[Eubacterium] eligens ATCC 27750: one gene and its partner. The protein of the gene in region 1 interacts with the protein of each later gene in a pairwise test. Links are inferred from orthologs where the notes say so. Each region holds a gene or a part of one and is shown in the gene's direction. Other genes may lie near its edges.

Region 1 (3,257 bases):
TTTTCAATTTCCTTGTTGCTATGGTTATGGAAAAGCTAGAAAAGCGTATGCAGTATTTTGATTAAGGAGGATTTTAATATGAAGAAATTATTAGAAATATCACATTTAAAGAAATCCTTCGGCGATACTGAGGTGCTTAAGGATATATCAATGGAAGTTAATGAGGGGGAGGTTGTTGCAATTCTTGGACCTTCCGGATCAGGTAAATCAACATTGCTTCGATGTGCAACACTTCTTGAGACAATGGATGCAGGAACTCTTAAGTTAGGTGGTGAAACTGCATGTGAGGACAAGGACGGAGTTTCAGTGTATGTTGGAAAGAAAGAATTAAGAGAAATCAAGAATACATATGGACTTGTGTTTCAGAACTTTAATCTTTTTCCACATTATACAGTCATGAAAAATGTTACTGATGCACCTGTTTGTGTCCAGAAAAGGGACAAGAATGAAGTAGAGAAAGAAGCCAAAGAGCTTTTAAAGAAAGTTGGACTTGATGGCAAGGAGAACAGTTATCCATGCCAGTTGTCAGGAGGACAGCAGCAGCGAGTTGCGATAGCAAGAGCACTTGCAATGAATCCTGAAATGCTTTTCTTCGACGAGCCTACATCAGCACTTGACCCTGAGATTACTGCAGGAATTCTTAAGGTTTTAAGACAGCTTGCTGATGAAAAGATGACAATGATTATAGTTACACATGAGATTGAATTTGCAAGAAAGGTTGCAGACAGGGTAATATTCATGGATGGCGGAGTTATTGTTGAGCAGGGAAAGCCGGAGGATGTTATTGACAATCCAAGTAATGAAAGAACCAAAGCATTTTTACAGAAGATGGAAAAATAATTTATGTGTATACAAACTAAATAGCTGGATATAATTGTTAATGGGAAGTTTTTTAATGAGAAAACTTCCCATTTTCTTGCATTGTGGATTTGGTTGTATAATGCTAGAATTGTATTGCTAAAGTTAGAAGAAACTAACTTAAAAGATTACAAAGCATTTGATTAGGAGGATTATATGGCAGCATATTTAGAGATTGAAAAGGTTATAGGCAGAGAAATTCTTGATTCAAGAGGCAATCCTACAGTTGAGGCAGAGGTTTATCTTGCGGATGGAACTGTTGGAAGAGGCGCGGCACCTTCAGGAGCATCTACAGGTGAATTTGAGGCGCTTGAGTTAAGAGATAAGGATAAGTCAAGATATTTGGGAAAGGGCGTTACTAAGGCAGTAGAGAACATAAACACTGTTATTAATGACTGTCTCTTTGGAATAGATGCATCTGATATATATGCAGTTGATGCAGCGATGATTAAAGCTGATGGAACTAAGGATAAGTCTAATCTTGGTGCAAATGCTATTCTTGCGGTATCTATTGCAGCAGCAAGAGCAGCATCTGTATCTTTAGATATTCCTCTTTACAGGTTCTTAGGCGGAGTATCAGGAAACAGGCTTCCTGTTCCAATGATGAATATTATTAATGGAGGCTGCCATGCATTATCAAGCGGACTTGATGTTCAGGAATTCATGATTATGCCTGTTGGTGCACCAAGCTTTAAGGAATGCTTAAGATGGTGTGCAGAGGTATTTCATGCACTTGCAGCTATACTTAAAGAAAGAGGACTTGCAACCTCTGTAGGTGATGAGGGCGGTTTTGCTCCGGCACTTAAGTCGGATGAGGAAGCAATTGAGACAATATTACAGGCAGTAGAAAAGGCTGGATATAAGCCGGGCAGGGACTTTAGGATTGCAATGGATGCAGCTTCTTCAGAGTGGAAGAGTGAGAAAGGAAAGGGTTATTACAAGCTTCCTAAGGCTGGAACAGAGTATACAGCAGAGGAGCTTATTGAGCACTGGGCTAAATTATGTGAGAAGTATCCTATTATATCTATTGAAGATGGTCTTGATGAAGAGGACTGGGAAGGCTGGAAGAAGCTTACAGACAGACTTGGAGATAAGGTTCAGCTTGTAGGTGATGATCTTTTTGTTACTAATACAGAGAGACTCTCTAAGGGAATTGAACTTGGAGCAGGTAATGCAATTCTTATCAAGCTTAATCAGATTGGTTCAGTTTCAGAGACACTTGAAGCTATCAAGATGGCTCATAAGGCAGGATATACAGCAATCAGCTCACACAGATCAGGTGAGACAGCAGATACAACAATTGCAGACCTCGCTGTTGCTCTTAACACTTGCCAGATTAAGACAGGTGCTCCTTCAAGATCAGAAAGAGTTGCTAAGTATAACCAGCTTTTAAGAATTGAGGAACAGCTTGGCGCCAGTGCGGTATATCCGGGAATCAGGGCTTTTAATGTTAATAATGATTAATCATTTGAAACAGATATTGAAAAAATATTAAGAAAGCCTTATAGTTGTGTATGATTATAATATATGTAACAGGAAGGCGGAACAATGATTAAGAAATTAGGAAGAAACGACCATTGCTGGTGTGGCAGTGGTAAGAAATACAAAGCGTGTCATGAAGCATTTGACGATAAGTTAAGATATCTCGAGGATATTGGACATATTGTGCCATCACACAAGTTAATCAAGACACCTGAACAGATTGAGAAAATTAAAGAGAGTGCCAGGATAAATGTTGCGTGCCTTGATGCGGTTGCAGCAGAAATACATGAGGGCATGAACACTGCGGAGATTGATAAGATTGTATATGATGTAACCACTGATATGGGAGGAATTCCAGCACCACTTAATTATGAAGGATATCCTTACAGTGTGTGTACATCTGTTAATGAGCAGGTATGCCACGGATTTCCATCTAAGGATGTTATCCTTAAGTCAGGTGATATTGTAAATGTTGACTGTTCTACAATTCTTCACGGATATTTTTCAGATTCATCAAGAATGTTCTGTATAGGTGATGTTAAGCCTGAGGTAAAGAAGCTTGTTGATGTTACTAAGGAATGTGTTGAATTAGGACTTGAGCAGGTTAAGCCTTGGGGCTTCTTAGGCGATATGGGACAGGCAGTACATGACCATGCATATGCTAATGGATATACTGTTGTAAGAGAAATCGGCGGCCATGGAGTCGGACTTGAATTTCATGAAGACCCATGGGTTGGGTACAACACCAGAAAAGGAACAGATATGGTTATGGCTCCGGGAATGATGTTTACAATAGAGCCTATGGTTAATATGGGTAAGGTAAATGTTGTTACAGATGAAAAGAACGGCTGGGAAGTATCTACAGCTGATGGACTTCCTTCAGCACAGTGGGAAATTCAGGTTCTTGTAACAGAGGA
Region 2 (3,296 bases), 710 kb from region 1 along the record:
TAAGAATGTAACAATGGCTAATCTTGTTGGAATGACAGAAGGTCAGGCTAGGCAGTGGCTCCAGAATAATGGCCTTAATGTCGAGGTATTACCTGCAACAACGACTGGAACATTAGGAAATGTTATACATTGTAATTATTCTGAAGGAACTTTAGTTCCAGAGGGAACAACAGTTACAATTACTGTAAGTAAAAAGCAGGAGCAAACAACAAAGACAACTGAAGCTGATAAGAATAACAATACTAATCAGGGTGGCAGTTCGAATAATAATTCGAATGGAAACAATAATGCAAATGGAAATAATTCTAATTCGAATAATCAGCCCAATAATGCAGAACAGAAGCCACAGAATTAATCAGGTATAATTATTTATATGCAGGGAAAGATAATTAAAGGTATCGCTGGTTTCTACTATATACATGTAGAAGCCAGCGGTATTTATGAATGTAAGGCAAAAGGAATATTCAGAAACCGACACATTAAACCACTGGTTGGTGATAATGTGGAGATTGAGGTTATTGATAAAGATAATTTCAAGGGAAATGTGGTGGACATCCTTCCAAGAAAGAACGAACTTATAAGACCAGCTTCTGCTAATATCGACCAGGCAATGGTTATATTTGCAGTAAAGACGCCAGAACCTAATTTTAATCTGCTTGATAAATTCATTCTTATGATGAATTATCAGGATGTTCCGACAGTTGTATGTTTCAATAAAGAAGAACTGGCTGATGATGAATATAAGAATGAATTAAAGAAAAAGTATGAGGGGTGTGGATGTGAATGCATATTTATAAGTGCAAAGAATAATATTGGCATTGACAGGATAATGGAAGTACTGAAAGGAAAGACAACAGTACTTGCAGGCCCTTCAGGAGTTGGCAAATCAACACTTACCAATCTGCTTATACCGGACATGGAAGAGCAGGGAGAAGTCAGCCAGACAGGAGAAGTAAGCAGGATAGGCCGAGGAAGGCATACTACAAGACATTCCGAGATATACAATGTATGCAAGGAAACATATATATGTGATACGCCGGGATTTACATCACTTAATCTTCCGGATGTTGAGAAAGAAGATTTAAGATTTTACTTTGAAGAGTTTGTACCATTTGAAGGAAAGTGCAGATTCAATGGATGCATGCATGTAAGCGAACCGGGATGTGCGGTAAAACAGGCAGTTGAAAATGGAATTATTAATTATGACAGATACAAGTCATATACAGATATATTTGAAGAAATAAAGAACAAGAAGAAGTACTAGAAGTACTTGCAAACAGAAAGGTTGTTAAATATGAGTGATTTGAAAAAAATTTTGTCACCATCAATATTATCGGCAGACTTCAAGAAATTAGGAGAAGAGCTTGAAACAATTGATAAGGCAGGAGCTGAATATGTTCATGTAGATGTTATGGATGGACTTTTTGTAAAGAGTATTTCATTCGGAATGCCGGTTATTAAGTCAGCAAGAAGTGCAACTGACAAGGTTTTTGATGTACATCTTATGATTGAAGAGCCTATAAGATATATAGAAGACTTTGTTAAGGCAGGCGCTGATATAATTACAGTACATGTTGAAGCGTGTAAGGATGTTGTTGCTACATTAGAAAAGATTAAGGAATGTGGTGTAAAAGCAGCTATAACACTTAATCCTCCGACACCGGTATCAGCAATTGAGCCTTATCTTGATAAGGTAGATATGGTTCTTGTAATGAGCGTTAATCCGGGATTTGGGGGACAGAAGTTTATACCGGAATCACTTGATAAAGTAAAAGAAATAAGAAGTTTATTAGATGCTAAAGGACTTGATACAGATATTGAGATTGATGGTGGGGTGAATGCTGGAAATCTTGCATCAGTTCTTGAGGCAGGTGCTAATGTAATAGTAGCAGGTTCAGCAATATTTTCTGGAGATGTAGCTGATAATGTTAAGAAGTTTAAAGAAATAATGGGCGCGTGGTAAAACCACACGCCCATTAATATTATACATTGAATCTGAAAAGGATTACATCACCATCTTTAACGACATATTCTTTGCCTTCCATTCTTACAAGACCTTTCTCTTTGGCTCCATTATATGAACCACAGTCAAGTAAATCCTGATAGTAAACAACTTCTGCTTTAATAAAGCCTCTTTCAAAATCGCTGTGAATCTTTCCGGCAGCCTGCGGAGCTTTGGTTCCCTTAGTGATTGTCCATGCTCTGGTTTCGGTCTCGCCTGCTGTTAAGTAGCTGATAAGACCAAGAATACGGTAGCTTGCTGCAATAAGCTTATCAAGACCTGATGAACTTATACCAAGATCTTCAAGGAACATCTTCTTCTCATCATCATCTAATTCTGAGATTTCCTGTTCAATCTGCGCACAGATAACAAAAACTTCACAGTTATCCTTCTTAGAGTATTCTCTTACTCTTGCAACATATTCATTGTCAGCACCATCATTAGCAAGGTCGTCCTCTGATACGTTAGCTGCGAAGATTACAGGCTTGGCTGTAAGAAGGTTGTATTCCTTTAAAAATGCTTCTTCATCTTCATCCTGACATTCAAAGTTCTTAGCTAAATTACCTTCCTCAAGGAATGCCTTAAGTCTTTCAAGAAGGTCACATTCTTTAGCAATATCTTTATTGTTATATGAAGCACGCTTCTGTTTAGCGAGTCTTCTGTCTAATACTTCAATATCTGAGAATATAAGTTCAAGGTTAATGGTTTCAATATCTCTTATAGGATCAATAGAGCCATCAACATGAACGATGTTAGAATCCTCAAAGCATCTTACGACATGAACGATAGCATCAACCTCGCGGATGTTGGCAAGGAACTGGTTTCCAAGACCTTCACCCTTAGATGCACCTTTAACAAGACCTGCAATATCTACGAATTCGATAACAGCAGGTGTTATCTTGGCTGAATTATATAAAGCGGCAAGCTTGTCAAGTCTGTCATCCGGAACTGCAACAACACCGACATTAGGGTCAATTGTACAGAAAGGATAGTTGGCTGACTCTGCTCCTGCCTTAGTAAGTGAATTAAAAAGGGTACTTTTGCCGACATTAGGCAAACCCACGATACCAAGCTTCATAATAGAATCTCCTCATTAATTATTCTTATGATTATTCGTTCCGGAGTTCTTAAAATGTAAAAAAGAATCCAGTACAAAATCATATTATACAAAAAATTTCATTTAAAAACAACATATAATTTGCTTATTAAAATAATATATATATAAGTATAAAAATATATCTATATATTGTACTGAAGATGAGGATAAAACACTATATAAGCAATCAAAACAAGA

Evidence for each region.
Region 2: the proteins of eno (region 1) and rpe interact in binary tests that used the Escherichia coli proteins (3 or more experiments, as listed by UniProt). The link is inferred for [Eubacterium] eligens ATCC 27750 from one-to-one orthologs.

What each region holds. Positions count from the first base shown.
Region 1 is NC_012778.1:1,438,974-1,442,230, reverse strand. Bases 248-3,168 are described here. They hold eno (phosphopyruvate hydratase), read left to right. Parts: upstream 248-1,014; coding sequence 1,015-2,322; downstream 2,323-3,168. Other genes in these bases: EUBELI_RS06750 (methionyl aminopeptidase), read left to right, coding at 2,407-3,168; EUBELI_RS06760 (amino acid ABC transporter ATP-binding protein), read left to right, coding at 248-840. Also shown: EUBELI_RS14920 (amino acid ABC transporter permease), read left to right, coding at 1-65; more of EUBELI_RS06760, read left to right, coding at 79-247; more of EUBELI_RS06750, read left to right, coding at 3,169-3,257. UniProt on the Escherichia coli protein: Catalyzes the reversible conversion of 2-phosphoglycerate (2-PG) into phosphoenolpyruvate (PEP). It is essential for the degradation of carbohydrates via glycolysis.
Region 2 is NC_012778.1:725,663-728,958, forward strand. Bases 169-3,128 are described here. They hold rpe (ribulose-phosphate 3-epimerase), read left to right. Parts: upstream 169-1,294; coding sequence 1,295-1,963; downstream 1,964-3,128. Other genes in these bases: pknB (Stk1 family PASTA domain-containing Ser/Thr kinase), read left to right, coding at 169-355; rsgA (ribosome small subunit-dependent GTPase A), read left to right, coding at 374-1,264; ychF (redox-regulated ATPase YchF), read right to left, coding at 1,983-3,080. Outside these bases: more of pknB, read left to right, coding at 1-168. UniProt on the Escherichia coli protein: Catalyzes the reversible epimerization of D-ribulose 5-phosphate to D-xylulose 5-phosphate.